Regions from separate parts of the Pseudomonas sp. S3_E10 genome, predicted to be linked through region 1. Evidence: predicted binding sites of a transcription regulator. Region 1 holds the regulator's gene; each other region holds the start of a gene.
What was found. The regulator sigma-54, encoded in region 1, starts transcription at its own class of promoters, with help from an activator protein. The targets are predictions, from matches to a motif close to ANTGGCATNNANNTTGCTNT.
Positions count from the first base shown of each region.

Region 2: the regulator sigma-54 is predicted to act here: its motif matches at 1,997-2,016, upstream of AB4N98_RS19560 (circularly permuted type 2 ATP-grasp protein).
Region 3: the regulator sigma-54 is predicted to act here: its motif matches at 3,063-3,082, upstream of flgB (flagellar basal body rod protein FlgB).

Region 1 is NZ_CP162743.1:1,807,661-1,813,474, forward strand. It holds gene AB4N98_RS08105 (KpsF/GutQ family sugar-phosphate isomerase) at 1-306, shown strand, start outside; gene AB4N98_RS08110 (KdsC family phosphatase) at 307-831, shown strand; gene lptC (LPS export ABC transporter periplasmic protein LptC) at 840-1,412, shown strand; gene lptA (lipopolysaccharide transport periplasmic protein LptA) at 1,399-1,932, shown strand; gene lptB (LPS export ABC transporter ATP-binding protein) at 1,932-2,657, shown strand; gene AB4N98_RS08130 (RNA polymerase factor sigma-54) at 2,856-4,349, shown strand; gene hpf (ribosome hibernation-promoting factor, HPF/YfiA family) at 4,425-4,730, shown strand; gene ptsN (PTS IIA-like nitrogen regulatory protein PtsN) at 4,741-5,205, shown strand; gene rapZ (RNase adapter RapZ) at 5,208-5,814, shown strand, end outside.
Region 2 is NZ_CP162743.1:4,252,310-4,258,123, forward strand. It holds gene AB4N98_RS19540 (YkgJ family cysteine cluster protein) at 1-110, shown strand, start outside; gene AB4N98_RS19545 (START domain-containing protein) at 152-757, shown strand; gene AB4N98_RS19550 (hypothetical protein) at 861-1,097, shown strand; gene AB4N98_RS19555 (ribonuclease E inhibitor RraB) at 1,307-1,648, shown strand; gene AB4N98_RS19560 (circularly permuted type 2 ATP-grasp protein) at 2,049-3,458, shown strand; gene AB4N98_RS19565 (alpha-E domain-containing protein) at 3,463-4,413, shown strand; gene AB4N98_RS19570 (transglutaminase family protein) at 4,410-5,213, shown strand; gene AB4N98_RS19575 (c-type cytochrome) at 5,247-5,814, opposite strand, start outside.
Region 3 is NZ_CP162743.1:4,184,346-4,190,159, reverse strand. It holds gene flgE (flagellar hook protein FlgE) at 79-1,392, opposite strand; gene flgD (flagellar hook assembly protein FlgD) at 1,424-2,149, opposite strand; gene flgC (flagellar basal body rod protein FlgC) at 2,166-2,609, opposite strand; gene flgB (flagellar basal body rod protein FlgB) at 2,613-3,020, opposite strand; gene AB4N98_RS19220 (hypothetical protein) at 3,454-4,116, shown strand; gene cheR (protein-glutamate O-methyltransferase CheR) at 4,207-5,034, opposite strand; gene AB4N98_RS19210 (chemotaxis protein CheV) at 5,088-5,814, opposite strand, start outside.

The sequences.
Region 1 (5,814 bases):
CTGATGGAAATGACCCGCAAGGGCCTGGGCATGACCGTGATCCTGGAAACCGACGGTCGCCTGGCCGGCGTGTTTACCGACGGTGATTTGCGCCGCACCCTGGACCGTACCATCGATATTCACACCGCCACCATCGACGCGGTCATGACCCCTCACGGCAAGACCGCACGCCCTGAAATGCTGGCAGCCGAAGCATTGAAGATCATGGAAGACCACAAGATCGGCGCGCTGGTAGTGGTCGATAGCCACGACCATCCGGTTGGCGCCCTGAATATGCACGACTTGCTGCGTGCGGGAGTGATGTAAATGACCAGCGACCTGCTGCAACGCGGCAAACACATCAAACTGGCGATTTTCGACGTAGACGGCGTGCTGACTGACGGGCGCCTGTATTTCCTCGAAGATGGCAGCGAATTCAAGACGTTCAACACCCTCGACGGCCAGGGCATCAAGATGCTGATGGCGGCGGGCGTGCAAACGGCGATTATCAGCGGTCGAAAAACCCCCGTTGTGGAACGCCGCGCACAAAACCTGGGAATTGCTCACCTGTATCAGGGTCGCGAGGATAAACTGGTGGTTCTGGACGAGCTTCTTGGCCAACTCAACCTAAGCTATGAGCAGGTCGCCTACCTGGGTGATGATCTGCCGGACTTGCCGGTCATTCGCCGAGTGGGCCTGGGCATGGCGGTCGCCAATGCGGCGGCATTCGTTCGCGAACACGCCCATGGCATCACCACCGCCCGTGGCGGAGAAGGCGCTGCCCGCGAGTTCTGCGAGCTGATCCTGCGTGCCCAGGGCAGCCTTGAAGCGGCCCACGCCGCCTACCTATAGAGCGTTTTATGTTGAGCAAAAAGATTCGCAACTTCCTGCTATTCGGGGTCATCGCCGCGCTATTCCTGGCGGTGGGCTACTGGAATATCAGCCCGGAGCGCTTCCTCGACCAACCTGCCGCGCAGGTCGACGAAGGCGCTATCGACTATTACGCCACCAACGCCTACAGCGTGCAGTTCCTGCCGGACGGCAAGGTGCAGTACGAAATGACCTCGGACAAGGTCGAGCATTTGAAGACGACCGAAGTCACCCTGCTGACCAATCCGGACCTGAACCTGTATCGCGGCACTGAGTTTCCGTGGCACGTCACCAGCAAGCGTGGCGAGGTGAACCCGGACGGTACCGAGGTAGAACTGATTGATTCGGTGCGTGTTGCACGCACTGACGCCCAGAAACGCGACACGGTGATTACTACCAGTCGCATGACCGTATTCCCGCAGAAGCAATATGCGCAGACCGAGCAAGACGTTAGAATCGACGGCGCTGGCGGTGTATCGACTGGCAAGGGAATGAAAGCGTATTTGAAAGAAAGCAGGATACACCTGCTATCGAACGTAAGAGGACAGTATGAGGCTCGTTAAAACTCTCCCTATTTTGCTCAGTCTGGGCGCAGCACTGGGAAGCGTGAGCGCCTGGGCTCTGCCGAACGATAGCCAGCAGCCGATCCACATCTCGGCTGACGATGCGCAACTGGATGACAAGCAAGGTGTAGCGACCTACACCGGCGGCGTGATCATTACCCAGGGGTCGATGAAGATCACCGGCAATACCGTGACACTGACGCGCACCCCAAACGGTGATATTGACGTCGTGACCTCGGTGGGCAACCTGGCTTACTTCGAACAGAAGCAGTCGGCTACCGATACAGGCCCGATGAAGGGCTACGGCAAGACCATCCAGTACCATGCCCAGCAGAACCGCATTGTATTGATCGACCAGGCCAAGGTGCTGAGCCCCGATGGCAACTCCACGGAAGGTGAAAAAATCACCTATGACACCGTGAAGCAGATCGCCAACGCCGGTCGAGCCAATGGCAACAAGGTAACTGCGCCACGTCCGCGTATCGACATGGTTATCCAGCCGAAGAAGAAGGCCGAGTAATGGCAACCCTGAAAGCCCAGCATCTGGCCAAGGCCTATAAAAGCCGTCAGGTCGTGCGCGACGTCAGCCTGTCGATCGACAGCGGCCAGATCGTCGGCTTGCTCGGCCCCAACGGCGCCGGCAAGACCACATGCTTCTATATGATCGTCGGCCTGGTCCAGGCAGATCAGGGTCGCGTACTGATCGACGACCTGGATGTCAGCCATCAGCCGATGCACGGCCGTGCTCGCGCCGGTATCGGCTATCTCCCGCAAGAAGCCTCGATCTTCCGCAAACTGTCGGTTGCCGACAACATCATGGCTATCCTTGAGACCCGCAAGGAACTCGACCGTGACGGCCGCCGCCAAGAGCTGGAAAGCCTGCTGCAGGAGTTCCACATCAACCACATTCGCGACAACCTTGGCATGAGCCTGTCCGGTGGCGAGCGTCGTCGCGTGGAAATCGCCCGCGCCCTGGCGACCGCGCCAAAGTTCATCCTGCTGGACGAACCGTTTGCCGGCGTCGACCCGATTTCGGTCGGCGACATCAAGCAGATCATCCATCACCTCAAGGCCAAGGGTATCGGCGTATTGATCACCGACCACAACGTGCGTGAAACCCTCGATATCTGCGAAACCGCGTATATCGTCAACGATGGCCAGTTGATCGCCGAAGGCGATTCCGCGACCATCCTGGCCAACGAACTGGTCAAGGAAGTGTACCTGGGTCACGAGTTCCGCCTGTAAAACCACCTGTATGAACAGGGGGTGGCAGGTCGTTTGTCCGAAGCGCGCGTACCAAAGAAAAACCTACGGTTTTTTTATTGTTACCGCGCTCTAGGCAAAGCCCTCGATATCAGGCATATAATTTGCTTATGTTTGGCGCTCACGCGCCCTGTCGTGGATGGCGCATTGCGCCGGCGAATAAGGTGTTAAGCCCCTGCCATGAAACCATCGCTAGTCCTGAGAATGGGCCAGCAGCTGACGATGACACCGCAGCTGCAACAGGCCATCCGCCTGCTCCAATTGTCGACCCTGGACCTGCAACAGGAAATCCAGGAGGCCCTGGAGTCCAATCCGATGCTCGAACGCCAGGAAGAAGGCGACGACTTCGATAATGCAGACCCGCTGGCCGACAACATCGAGCAAAAAACCAATTCCGACGTGCAGGAACCCTCCTACCAGGAAACCGCCCCAACGGTGGATAACCTTGAGGAAGGCGACTGGAACGAACGCATTCCCAACGAACTCCCGGTGGATACCGCCTGGGAAGACGTCTACCAGACCAGCGCGAGCAGCCTGCCCAGCAACGATGATGACGAGTGGGACTTCACCACCCGCACCTCCGCCGGCGAAAGCCTGCAGAGCCATCTGTTGTGGCAACTGAACCTCGCACCGATGTCCGACACCGATCGCCTGATCGCCGTCACGCTGATCGATTGCATCAACAACCAGGGTTATCTGGACGAGACGCTCGAGGAGATTCTGGAGGCCTTCGACCCTGAACTGGACATTGAGCTGGACGAAATCGAAGCCGTCCTGCACCGCATCCAGCAGTTCGAGCCTGCGGGCATTGGCGCCCGCTCCCTGAGCGAATGCCTGTTGCTGCAACTGCGCCAGCTGCCCGCCAAGACACCTTGGCTGGCTGAAGCCCAGCGCCTGGTCACCGATTACATCGACCTGCTGGGCAGCCGCGACTACAGCCAGTTGATGCGCCGCATGAAGCTCAAGGAAGATGACCTGCGCCAGGTTATCGAACTGGTGCAAAGCCTCAACCCGCGCCCGGGCTCGCAGATCGAGTCCAGCGAAGCCGAATATGTGGTCCCTGACGTGATTGTGCGCAAGGACAACGAACGCTGGCTGGTGGAATTGAACCAGGAGTCGGTGCCACGCCTGCGGGTCAACCCGCAATATGCCGGTTTTGTGCGCCGCGCCGACACCAGCGCCGACAACACCTTCATGCGCAACCAGTTGCAGGAAGCCCGCTGGTTCATCAAGAGCCTGCAGAGCCGTAACGAAACCCTGATGAAAGTTGCCACCCAGATCGTCGAGCATCAGCGCGGCTTCCTGGAATACGGCGACGAGGCGATGAAGCCTCTGGTGCTGCATGACATCGCCGAGGCGGTAGGCATGCACGAATCAACGATTTCACGGGTGACGACGCAAAAATTCATGCATACCCCACGGGGTATATATGAGCTCAAATACTTTTTCTCCAGCCATGTCAGCACCTCCGAAGGCGGCGAATGCTCGTCCACGGCGATCCGCGCGATCATCAAAAAACTGGTTGCCGCGGAAAATCAGAAAAAGCCGTTGAGTGACAGCAAGATCGCTGGTTTACTGGAGGCACAAGGCATTCAGGTCGCCCGTCGAACCGTCGCCAAGTACCGCGAGTCCCTTGGGATCGCGCCTTCCAGCGAGCGTAAGCGTTTGATGTGACGGGCGGGCCACAGCGTTCCAGTGGCAGGCGTCTTTGCCTGCCGCTTTATGCACTGGCAACGAAGGAGAAGCTGTATGCAAGTCAACATCAGTGGACACCAGCTGGAAGTCACCAAGCCCCTGCGTGAGTACACCGAGAGCAAGCTGAACAAGCTTGCGGGGCATTTTGACAAGATCACCAACGTGCAGGTCATCATGGAGGTCGATAAGCTCAAGCAGAAAATCGAGGCCACCCTGCACGTACCGAATGCCAAGCTCGTCGCCAATGCTGAGCATGAGGACATGTACGCGGCGATTGACTCGCTCTACGACAAGCTGGACCGCCAACTCATAAAGCATAAGGAAAAGAATCTGCACCTGATGCAAGGTACAGGTCGTTAACTCTCCCCCCATGATCCGACTTGAAACCATCCTGACCCCCGGCCGTTCCCTCGTGAACGTGCCGGGCGGCAGCAAGAAAAAAGCCCTTGAACAAATTGCCAACCTGATCGCCCGCGAAGTGCCGGATCTGGAGATGCAAGTTGTCTTCGAGGCACTGGTTGCCCGTGAAAAACTCGGTTCCACCGGTTTTGGCAACGGCATCGCCATTCCTCACTGCCGCCTCAAAGGCTGTGACACCCCCGTGAGCGCCCTGCTGCATCTGGAAGCTCCGATCGATTTTGACGCCATCGACGGCGCCCCGGTTGACCTGCTGTTTGTGCTGCTGGTCCCGGAAGCCGCCACCGATGCGCACCTGGAACTGCTCCGGCAGATCGCCAGCATGCTCGACCGCAAGGAGGTACGCGACAAACTGCGCAGTGCCAGCAGCAACGCGGCGCTGTATCAAGTTGTCCTGGATGAACAAAACGGGCAGTAATCATGCGTTTGATCATCGTCAGCGGCCGCTCAGGCTCGGGTAAAAGCACCGCCCTCAATGTTCTTGAGGACAGCGGCTTCTATTGCATCGACAACCTGCCCGCCGGCCTGCTGCCGGAACTGGCCGAACGGGCGCTTATCCACACCGAGTTGGCGCAACCCCTGGTGGCGGTTTCGATTGATGCCCGCAACTTGCCCAGCCATCTCTCGCGCTTCCCGGAACTGCTTGAGGAAGTGCGCGCCAAACATATTCATTGTGATGTGCTGTACCTGGACGCTGACGAAGAGACACTGCTCAAGCGCTTCTCCGAAACCCGTCGACGCCACCCCCTCAGCAGCCCCCACCGCTCCCTGGCCGAAGCCATCGAGGATGAAACCAAGCTGCTGGGGCCGATCATTGACCTGGCCGACCTCAAGATCAACACCACCAGCCTCAACCTGTATCAATTGCGTGACGCCATCAAGTTGCGCCTGCTCAACCAGCCCGAACCCGGTACGGCGTTTCTGGTCGAGTCATTTGGTTTCAAGCGGGGGATGCCGGTGGATGCCGACCTGGTGTTCGATGTGCGCTGTCTGCCCAACCCCTACTGGAAACCTGAACTGCGCGAGC
Region 2 (5,814 bases), 2.4 Mb from region 1:
AGCGCCCGGCGGTGTGCAGTGATTTCAAGGCGGATATCGATGTGTGCGGCACCGACCAGGCCGATGCGATCCGGTTGATCGGCTGGTGGGAGCAGATGACGGCGGCTTGATGGGCTTTACTCTCGGAACGTCAACAATAAGGAATACAACAATGGGTTCGCTGAAACGAATGGCGGTGCTGTGCGGTTTTACGCTGTTGTGTGCTGCCACTGCACAAGCTGAAGACTGGCAGGTCGCCAAGGACGAAGAGGGGATCAAGGTGTCCCTGAGCGAAGTGGCGGGTTCCAAATACAAGGCCTATCGCGGTGTAACCGTGATCAAGGCGCCCGTGGCCAAGATCGTTGCGCTGCAAGAAGATGTCGCCGGTGCCTGTTCCTGGATCCACGAATGCAAATCCCAGAAGCTGGTAGATAAAAAAGGCGACGAGGCCTGGACCTACACGCAGTTCAACGCCCCATTCCCGGTGACCGATCGTGATTCCTATATTCATGTCACCACCATCAAAAACGCCGATGGCAGCGTAACCCGCAAGCTTGAGGGCGTGCCGACCTACAAGCCGGACGAAAAAGGTTATGTGCGTGTCGCCCAGGTCGAGGGTTTCTGGAAGCTGGTGCCCAAAGGCGACAACCAGACCGAAGTGACTTACCAGGTCCACACCGAGCCAGGCGGCAGCGTGCCGTCGTGGCTGGCGAACAAATTCGTGGTGGATGCCCCGTTCAACACGTTGAAAGCCTTGAAAGACCACGCTGAAAAATAAGCGCGGTTGATCCGGTGCCTCAGGCCTTGAGCGGAACGTTTAGCGCGCCCTCAAGGTCCAGATACCTGTGAGCCCATACGCGGGCTTTATCGAGGAGGCACCGATGCAAACGTGGCAAATTACCTTCGTTGATGATCACGGCGAGCAGTCCGTGGAGCAGTTCACCTGCGAACAAAAGCCCAGCCTCGAAGACGCTGCGCACATGATTCGCAACAAGCTGGTGCCCGTCGCCGCTGAACTCGACCTCAACGACCTCGAAGGTCGCCAATCCGAGCCGACGGTCAAGATTCTCAAAGACCAGAACAGTATCCAGATCCTCGACATTTCTCCCTCAGCCTGAATATTCCCTTTACGCCCATCAAGCCCCTCTGGTGGAGGTGATAGCTTCGCGCTACTCTGCAAGCGAGATCAGCGAATGAATCGCTAAGGTCTGGTCTTGTCAGCTACATGCTTGTTTTCCAGCGGTGATGTCATGGCCGTTCCCGCGCCGGTAGGTGCGGGCTTCGGGAAGCACGGAAAGTCTATCCATCGGTTTGAGGAGGACGTTTCATGAGCACAGCCTATCAAGAAGACATCAGTACCCACGTTCTGCGCCGCATGAAAGAAGGCGGCTTCGATTTTTCACGTTTCCACCCCATCGAGTTCTACGCCATTTTCCCGGATGAGGAACGGGCGCGCAGGGCGGCGGGTGAGTTTCGCGGCGAGTCGCTGAACGCCCAGGTCAGTGCGCGCGACGATGGCGCCTGGTACCTGGAGCTAAGCAAGGTCATGTTTGCAACCTACGACGGCATAGGAGACTTCGAGCAGGACTTTGAAGCAGTGGTGGAGCCCCTTGGCGGCATCATAGAAGGGTGGGGCGTCAAGCACCCGGTTCGCCCGTTACCCATGTAGTGGGTTGTCACGCGCAACACCGTGTATCGGCTGACCTCAGGGTCGGCCGATTTTGTTTGTATGACCTGAAACGCCGCGCGACGCCTACCGTACTTTTTGAACCCTAAAAAAAAGCCACCCAACGAGGGTGGCCTAAAGGGAAGAGCGGAGCGCCAAAGGTTATTCAGCAGATGGCGCGATTATCCGCAGGCTTGGCCGGGCAGTGAAATCAACTCTGGCTATGCTGTTGATAGTCAAAGCCTGCATTGCGATGAAGCGCAGGACAACACGCCGGGCATTCTGTGCACCAGGAAGGTGCGACAAGGTGCCTGGATTAATTCAACGCACTGATTTTTAAGTGTTTATGCCGATGGCACGGGCCTTGCGATGGTTCTTGCGTCCGAGTGACAAGGAGTACGGCATGATCCGCACTTATTACGATGAGATGTACGATGGGGCGGGGCAGGTGCGCCCGCACTACCGCGAATTCGCCCGCTGGTTGGCCGACACCCCGGCAGAACTCTTGGCCCAGCGTCGCCGCGAAGCCGATTTGCTGTTTCACCGCGCCGGGATCACCTTCACCCTGTACGGGGACGAGCAAGGCACCGAGCGCCTGATCCCCTTCGACACCATCCCGCGCAGTATTCCGGCCAGTGAATGGCGGGTGGTCGAGCGCGGTTGCATCCAGCGGGTCAAGGCGCTGAACATGTTTCTGGCCGACCTGTACCACGAGCAACGCATCATCAAGGCCGGCATCATTCCCGCCGAACAGGTGCTGGCCAACGAGCAATATCAATTGGCGATGCAGGGGCTGGATCTGCACCGTGATCTGTATTCCCACATCTCCGGGGTCGATCTCGTACGTGATGGCGATGGCACTTACTACGTGCTGGAGGACAACCTGCGTACACCCAGCGGTGTCAGCTACATGCTCGAAGACCGCAAGATGATGATGCGCCTGTTCCCCGAACTGTTCGCGGCCCAGCGCATCGCGCCCATCGACCATTACCCCAACCTGCTGCTCGATACCCTGAAAAGCTCCAGCCCCCTGGATAACCCCAGCGTGGTGGTACTGACGCCGGGGCGGTTCAACAGCGCCTTTTTTGAGCATGCGTTCCTCGCTCGGGAAATGGGTGTGGAACTGGTGGAAGGGGCTGACTTGTTCGTGCGTGATGACCGCGTATTTATGCGCACCACCGACGGCCCCAAGGCGGTGGACGTGATCTACCGTCGCCTCGACGACGCGTTTCTCGACCCGCTGGCGTTCAATCCGCACTCCATGCTCGGCGTACCCGGCCTGCTCGCCGCCTATCGTTCAGGCAACGTGGTGCTGGCCAATGCCATCGGCACCGGGGTGGCGGATGACAAGTCGGTGTATCCCTTCGTCACCGAGATGATCCGTTTTTACCTGGATGAAGAACCGATCCTGAAGAACGTGCCGACCTTCCAGTGCCGCAAACCTGATGAACTGTCCCACGTGCTGGCCAACCTGCCGGACTTGGTGGTCAAGGAAACCCAAGGCTCCGGCGGCTACGGCATGCTGGTGGGGCCCGCGTCCACCGCGGCCGAGATCGAAGCCTTCCGTGCGCGTATCAAGGCCAAGCCCCACGCCTATATCGCCCAACCGACCCTATGCCTGTCCACCTGCCCGACCTTTGTCGAAAACGGTATCGCCCCACGGCACATCGACCTGCGCCCGTTTGTGTTGTCCGGCAAGGAAACCCGTGTAGTCCCCGGCGGCTTGACCCGTGTGGCGCTGCGCGAAGGTTCGCTGGTGGTCAACTCGTCCCAGGGCGGCGGCACCAAAGACACCTGGGTGGTGGAGGATTGATGCCATGTTGAGCAGAACTGCCTCGGATTTATATTGGATGTCGCGCTACCTTGAGCGCGCCGAAAACCTCGCGCGCATGCTCGATGTCAGTTATTCGTTGTCGCTGATGCCCCAGGACGGGCGCGGCGATGGCCTGCATGAACTGGCCATGCCGTTATTGATCACCGGCACCCTGGAGGATTACCGCGAGCGCCACGGTGAATTGCATGCCGAAAACCTGCTGCACTTCTTCGCTCTGGACGCGGCCAACCCGGCCAGTATCTACAGTTGTCTCGGCGCCGCGCGGGCCAGTGCCCATGCGGTGCGTGGGCGAATTACCGCCGACATGTGGGAAAACATCAACGCCACCTGGCTGGATATCCGCGATATCGCCCAACAAGGCCTGGGCCGCTACGGCATGAGCCGTTTCTGCGAGTGGGTCAAGGAGCGCTCACATCTGTTTCGCGGCGCCACCTACGGCACCATCATGCGCAACGACGCGTTCCGTTTCATTCGTCTGGGCACATTTATCGAGCGCGCCGACAACACCCTGCGTTTGCTGGACGCACGCTATGAAATGGCCGGCGACCGCGCCGAAGCCGTCACCGACGGCACGGCTCACGCCTACTACCAATGGAGCGCCTTGTTGCGCGCGCTGTCGTCGTTCGAGGCCTATACCGAGATTTATCGCGACGCCCCAGGCGCCCGACACGTTGCGCAACTGTTGCTGTTGCGCGCAGACGTGCCGCGCTCGCTCAGGGCCTGCAGCGAAGAGATCGACCAGATCCTCGCCAGCCTGCCAGGCCTCAACGGGCGACCGGCGCAACGCCTGGCCGCCGAGATGGACGCGCGCCTGCGCTTTACCGCCATTGATGAAATCCTCGAAGAAGGCCTGCACGCCTGGCTGACCGACTTTATCCCTTTGGTTCGCCAGTTGGGCGACGCCATCTACAGTTCCTACCTGGAGGCGGCATGAGACTCTCCATCAGCCACGAAACTACCTACCACTACGAAGACCAAGTGCGCGCCAGCATCCAGTACTTGCGTGTGACCCCCCACGACAGCGAGCGCCAGCACGTACTCAGTTGGCAATTGGACCTGCCGCGCCCGGTGCGCGCCCAAGTGGACCCGTTCGGCAATATCCTGCACGTGCTGACCCTGGATGAGCCGCATGACACCATCATCATCGGTGCCCGTGGCCAAGTGGACATCGACGAGTTGCGCGAGGCCGAACACGAGAGCCAATCGCCGCTTCCGTTCCTGCGCTGCACGCGCCTGACCGAGCCCGACGAGGCGTTGCGTGAGTTTGCCGAACAGCACTGTCATCAACGTCGCGACCGCACGGCATTGATCGACCTGACGCACGCGCTCAACCACGTGATGGTCTATACCCCTGGCGCCACCGAAGTCGACACCAGTGCCGCGCAGGCCTTTGCCGGCGGGGCGGGTGTTTGTCAGGACCACACTCACGCGTTCCTGGCCTGCGCGCGCAGCCTTGGGATCGCGGCACGCTATGTATCAGGGTATTTGTACACCGAAGACAGCACGCACCTGGCCAGCCACGCTTGGGCCGAAGCCTGGTTGGACGGCGCCTGGTACAGCTTTGACGTGACCAACCAACTGGCACGGCCGGAGCGGCACCTCAAGCTCGCGGTGGGCTTGGATTATCTTGACGCCTGCCCGGTGCGCGGCATGCGCCGTGGCGGCGGGCATGAGCAGATGCATGCCAAGGTGTTCGTGGCGCCCACGCCGGTGATCGCAGTGCAGCAGCAATAATCTCAAGGCGCCGCAGATCAATGTAGGGCGGTCTCAAGGCTGTTGTTTACGCCCCGCCATATGCTTCAAATACCCCACCAGCAAATCCAACTCGCTGTCAGGCAACACGCTGGCGGCGAATGCCGGCATCTTCGCCTGGGGCCAATGCCGCAGACTTTGGGGGTCGCGGATATAGCGCTTGAGGAAATCAGCGCCGAAATATTCGGTGGGGCTGTAAGGCGTATTCAAGTCCGGGCCCACCTGTGCATCGCCTGCGCCATTTAGGCGATGGCAGGCCAGGCAGTTTTTCTGGAACAGCGCAAAGCCTCTATTGATCGGGTCATTTGCGGCCAGTGCCGGGTCAGGCAACAGCGCCGGAAAACGCTCGGCCACCGTTTGCAGTTGCTTGATTCTGGAAACTTGGAACGGCCATTGCTCAGGGCTGATATGCCCGGCCTGCGGGTCGGTCCACACCAGGTAGAACGGCCCGGCGCTGGGCTTGCCATCGGCCAGGGCAGGCCATGGTTTGGCGGGGTCTTCCACCGCCAGCCAAGCGCGGGCGCCGTGGTTCTGCAGCAGCGGGGCGGCGGTAAGTTCAGCGGCGAAGCCGTCGAGGGCCACG
Region 3 (5,814 bases), 2.4 Mb from region 1:
CGTTCCAGACGACGTTTGTCAGGGCAAAAAAAACCCCTCGATCGAGGGGTTTTCAGTCAAGCGCATTACGCCATGGCATCAAGTCATCTGAATGATGGTCTGCATGATGGTGCTCTGGGTGGAGATAGTCTTGGCGTTGGCCTGGTAGTTGCTCTGGGCCTTGATCAGGTCCACCAGCTCGTTGGTCAGGTTGACGTTGGAGTTCTCCAGGGAGTTGGCCACGATCGAACCCAAGGTACCGGATTGCGGGGTGTCGTAACCCGGCTGGCCCGAAGCGAACGTCTCTCTCCAAGTGGTGCTGCCGGCTGGCTGCAGGCCCTGCTCGTTGTTGAAGCTGGCCAGGGAGATCTGGCCGATGGCCTTGCTCTGCTGGTTGCTGAACGTGGCGAACAACACGCCGCTGCCGTCGATTTTCAGGCCGGTGATCTGGCCGGTGGCATAGCCGTCGGTGATCGGTGGGTTGCGGTAGGTGGCCGAGTTGTACTGGGTGATGTTCGCCATGTTGATGGCGATGCCGTCAGGGTTGGCATCCGCGCCGTTGGCTTTCCAGACGCCATTGGTCACGGTACCTGGCACCCAACCGGTCAAGGTCAGCGTCGTGCTGGACGCGCCGGCGGTGACGATGCTGGTGAGCTTGCCATAGCCGTCAAAGGTCAGGGTCGAAGGCACAGGCGGAGTGGGTGGCGTACCGCCCGTTGGTGACGAACCGTTAGGGTTGCGCCCATCAATCAGCGTATAGGCGTTCCACTTGTTGCCGTCGGTTTTCACCAGGTATTGCACCATCGGGTGCGCATTGCCTTGGGCGTCGTACAAGGTGGTGCTGTATTGGGTGGTGAAAGTACTGGTATCCGTCGGGTCGAATGGCTTGAGCGTCTGGTTGATCACCGGCTCCGAGGAGTTCAGGTTACTGGTGGAATCCACCTTGGTGGACGCCTTCGGCGGCAGGTTCGACAGGTTCAGTTGCAGGTCGGTCAGGCCACCCTTGATGATTTTGCCGTCATCGTCCGCCGCATAGCCTTGCAAACGCGAGGTACCGGTGTTGTTGGTGATATAGCCGTCTTTGTCGGCACGGAAGGCACCGCTGCGAGTGTACTCCAGCGAACCGTCGCTGCCCTTCTGCACGAAGAAGCCACCACCCTGGATCGCCATGTCCAGGATACCGCCGCTGCCGTTGACGTCACCCTGGGTGAATTGCTGGGACACCGCCGCCAGGTTCACGCCGTTGCCGATGCTGTTCTGGCCGGTACCCAGTTTGGACGCGGCATAGATGTCGGAGAATTCCGCACGGGACGACTTGAAGCCGGTGGTCGCGACGTTGGCGATGTTGTTGCCGGTCACGTCCAGTTGTTTATTGGCCGCATAGAGGCCGCTAAGGCCGATGTTAAAAGACATGTTTCTCTCCCTCTGCCGTATCTAGCCGGCTCTATGTACCAATAGTCTGAATTTGCGACAGCTTCACGCTGCCCATGCCACCTGCAAGGTTCAGCAGCATTTCGCCGCCGGTCTTGCTCAACGTCACGCTGGTCACGGTTGCCGGCAGCGATGTTGCCAGGGCCACTGCGTCGCCCTTGTCATTCTTGGTCGTGGCCGCAAAGGTGTAGGTGCCGGCTGGGGCGACCTCGCCGTTGCCGTTCTTGCCATCCCAGATAAAGTCCGACGTACCGGCACTCTGGGCGCCCAAATCGAGGGTGCGCACCAGGTTGCCGTCTTTGTCGGTGATCTTGACGGTGACGTTACCCGTCGCCGCGGTCACGGCCACCGAGCCGGTCATGCTCTTGCTGGTATCCACCAGGGCCTTGTCGGTCTGGGTGATGATCGAACGCCCGACCAGCGAAGAAGCCTGCAGCGCTTGCGAGGAGCTGAAGTTGCTGGAGATGTTATTCACCGAGTCGTTCAGGGTGTTGATGCCTTCGAGGCTGCTGAACTGCGCCAGCTGGGCCACGAATGCACCGTTGTCCTGGGGTGACAGCGGGTTCTGGTTTTTCAGTTGGGTCACCAGCAGTTGCAGGAACGCGTCCTTGCCCAGCGACTGGTTGCCCGTCGCGGTCTTGGAAGCATCACCCAGGCTGCTGTTGTCCGTTGCAGTCTTGACCTTGGAATTGAACAGGTCCTGGACTGCCGTGTTGTTAGACGTATCAACGATGGCCATTATTTGGCGCCCCTTATCACTGACCCAGGGTCAGGACCTTTTGCATCATGGTTTTGGCGGTGTTCATCATTTCCGCGTTGGTCTGGAACGAGCGGCTGGCGGAGATCATGTCGGCCATCTCCTCGACCACGTTGACGTTCGGGTAATACACGTAGCCTTTTTCGTTCGCTGCCGGGTGGTTAGGCTCGTAGCGCGCTTCGAGGTTGCTCTGGTCTTCGACCACACCGAGTACCTGCACGCCTTTGCCGGCGGCGTCCTGTTCCTGGAACAACGAATCGCTGCCACCGTTCTGGCCGGCCTGGAACATGGTGGCGAACACCGGGTGCCGGGCGCGATAGGTTTGGTCAATGCTCGAAGACACAGTCTCGGCGTTGGCGATGTTACTGGCGACGGTGTTGAGGCGCGTGGTCTGGGCGCTCATGCCACTGCCGGCAATATTGAAAACACTGGACAGGGACATGGCTTACTCTCCACGCAGGGCTGACATCAGCCCTTTGAATTTGCTGTTGAGCAGGGTAAAGCTGGCCTGAAAGTTCACCGAGTTCTCGGCATAAGCCGATTGCTCCAGTTGGGCGTCGACGGTGTTCTGGTCGATCGATGGCTGCATCGGCGTGCGATACAGCAACGACTCGTCACCACTGCTCAGGCCTTGCGCTTCGATATGACGGTTGTTGGTCATGTTCAAGGCGAAGGTGCCGTTCTTGGTCTTGTCCTGCTGTGCAGCGAGCACAGCGGAGAAGTCCAGGTCCCGAGCCTTGTAGTTCGGGGTGTCGGCGTTGGCAATGTTGTTGGCCAGGACTTCGGCACGCTGGGCGCGGAAGCCCAGGGCTTGTTCGTGGATACCGAGCGCTTTATCGAAGCTGATGCTCATGGCGGAAACCTTTAGGCTGACCTGCTGTTCGTTAACAGGACTATAGCAAGGTGCATGCCAACCTGAGCAGAGCCCGAATTTCAAGGGCTTGCGGCAATGTTGCCGGCGGTGATGCCAGAAAAGCGGCAAGCGATTTCCGCGTAGCGCCAGTAAAGCGGCAATCGGGCTTGCCGCTTGCGAGTGGAGGGCTATAAACGGTGTGCGCAGGGGGCCGGGGTATTTAACCGTTTGTCCGTACTGTTATTTATGACAATTGCGACACGCGTAGGCTTTGATGCTTTATCAACCGACCCCCTTAAGCACAACGCAGAGGCTCGACATGTTGATAATCCCGGCCCCCAGGTTTGTCGAACAGGATTCGACACAGCCGATCCCGAATCTTGACCCTGCCCGACTGAGCGGCGACGTCGCCATACTGAGGTTGGATTTTCCTATGCAGCCAGCCGATTATTTCTATTTGAGCCTCAACAGCACCGTTCTTGGTGGCACGCACAATCAAAGCTTTAATATTGCCCACAGCACCGCTTCGCTGCGGATTCTGATTCCCACGAACATTGTCATCGCCAGTGCGGGCACCGAAGTCCAGTTGCGGGCCCGCATCCTGCGTGGAGGGCTGTATTCCACTGCAGGGGAGGCGAGAGTAAACATCGGTCGCCTGCCCATTGTGGTGCCACCAGACCAGTCATGGGACTTCAGCGACGGCACCTTTCAAGGCTGGGTAGCACAAGGCGTCTATGTGTCGCGGCTAAGCGTGATCGGTAGCCGCGTGGTCGTTAACCAGTTCAACAATCAGGCCACCAGCTCCCACATCATCACCCGTGCAGTTCCGGTAACGGCAGGACGCACCTATAACTGCAGCTTCGAGGTGACGGGAAGTACAGCCGTCAGCGACGGGTCGACCCTGCACATGACGATAAACGGCAGCCGGATCGGGCCTGACGTCACCACTATTACCGATGCCCGACGCCAAATCGGAACAGGAACATTTACCGCCGCCACGACGGGAACCGTGCGACTCGGCATCTTCAACGCAACAGTGCCCAGCGGGCAACATGGCCTGTCCCTGGGGCCCCTCCAAATGAGCACCACGCCCTGAGCGCTGTTGATGAGGACCGGCAGCGATTTTGCGCGAATAAAAAACGGGAGACTTTGCAAAGGTCTCCCGTTTTTGTTTTTAAAGCGCCGGTTATTTGGCCTGGTAAATGATGCCGGGGCTGCACTGCACCATCTGGAAGTGATCCGGCAGGCCGTTCAGCGCTTCGGAAGCACCCAGGAACAGGTAGCCGCCACGCTTGAGCGTGCCATGGATGCGCAACAGGATGTCTTTCTTCACCTCGGCCGAGAAGTAGATCAGCACGTTGCGGCAAAACACCATGTCGAACTTGCCCAGGCTGGCGTAGCTGTCGAGCAGGTTGAACGAGCGAAACTCCACGCGGTTTTTGATCGGCGCCTTGATCGCCCAGCGCCCGGCGCCTTTAGGCTCGAAGTAGCGCTGCAACCGGTCTTGGGACAAACCACGGCCCAGGGCCAGGCTGTCGTACTCACCGGTCTTGCAGTTGGTGAGCATGGTGCCGGACAGATCGGTGGCGACAATTTGCGCACCGGCCTTCAATTGCCCGATGTTGGTCCGCTCGAACTCATCGATGGACATCGAGATGGAATACGGCTCCTGCCCCGAAGAACAGGCCGCCGACCAGATGCGCAGACGCTGGCCCGGGCTGGCCTTGATAGCCTCCGGCAGCACCTTGCTCTTGAGCACCTCAAAGGGGTAGGTGTCACGAAACCACAGGGTTTCGTTGGTGGTCATGGCATCGACCACCATCTCTTTGAGCCCACTGCGCGGCTGGCCCTGGATCCGTTGAACCAACTCACCCAGGGACTTGATACCCTGCTGCTCCATTAGTTTGTTAAGACGACTGGATACCAGGTATTGCTTGTTTTCACCGAGCAATATCCCACAGGCTTTTTCCAGGAAGACCCGGAACTGCTCAAAATCCAAATTACCTGTAGACACTGATACCGCCTCTAAAATCGTATGACCGCCAGGGAAAAAGCCCCTGGCTATTATTATTCTGCTGCCTTGATCCGGTCGACCACCCGGGATGCCAGGTCATCAGGACGGAATTTGGCCAGGAAGTCATCGGCACCGACTTTCTTGACCATCGCCTGATTGAATACACCCGACAACGAAGTATGCAGGACGATATGCAATTTTTGCATGCGTGGATCGCTGCGTATTTCGGCCGTGAGAGTGTAGCCATCCATTTCCGGCATCTCGATGTCGGAAATCATCATCAAGAATTCTTCTTCCGGCTTCTTACCCTCATCCACCAGTTTGCGCAGATAGTCCAGCGCCTGGCGGCCGTCGTTGAGCGCCACTACGTCCACGCCGACGGTTTGCAGGCAACGGGTCACCTGCTTACGCGCCACCGAGGAGTCGTCCACTGTGAGCACCCGCAGCGAGACCGCCTTGTGCGCCGTCTCCGCGTCAACCACACCGACCGAAATCGATTCCGAGGTCGGCGCCACTTCGGCGAGGATCTTCTCTACGTCGATGATTTCCACCAACTGGTTATCGACCCGCGTCACCGCCGTGAGGTAGTGGTCGCGGCCGGTGCCCTTGGGTGGCGGATGGATCTCTTCCCAGTTCATGTTGACGATGCGCTCCACCGAGCGCACCAGGAAACCCTGGGTCTTGGTGTTGTATTCGGTAATGATCACGAATGGGCTTTCGCGGTCCTGCAAGCCTGCCGAACCTGTGGCCAGGGCCAGGTCGAGAATCGGAATGGTCGCA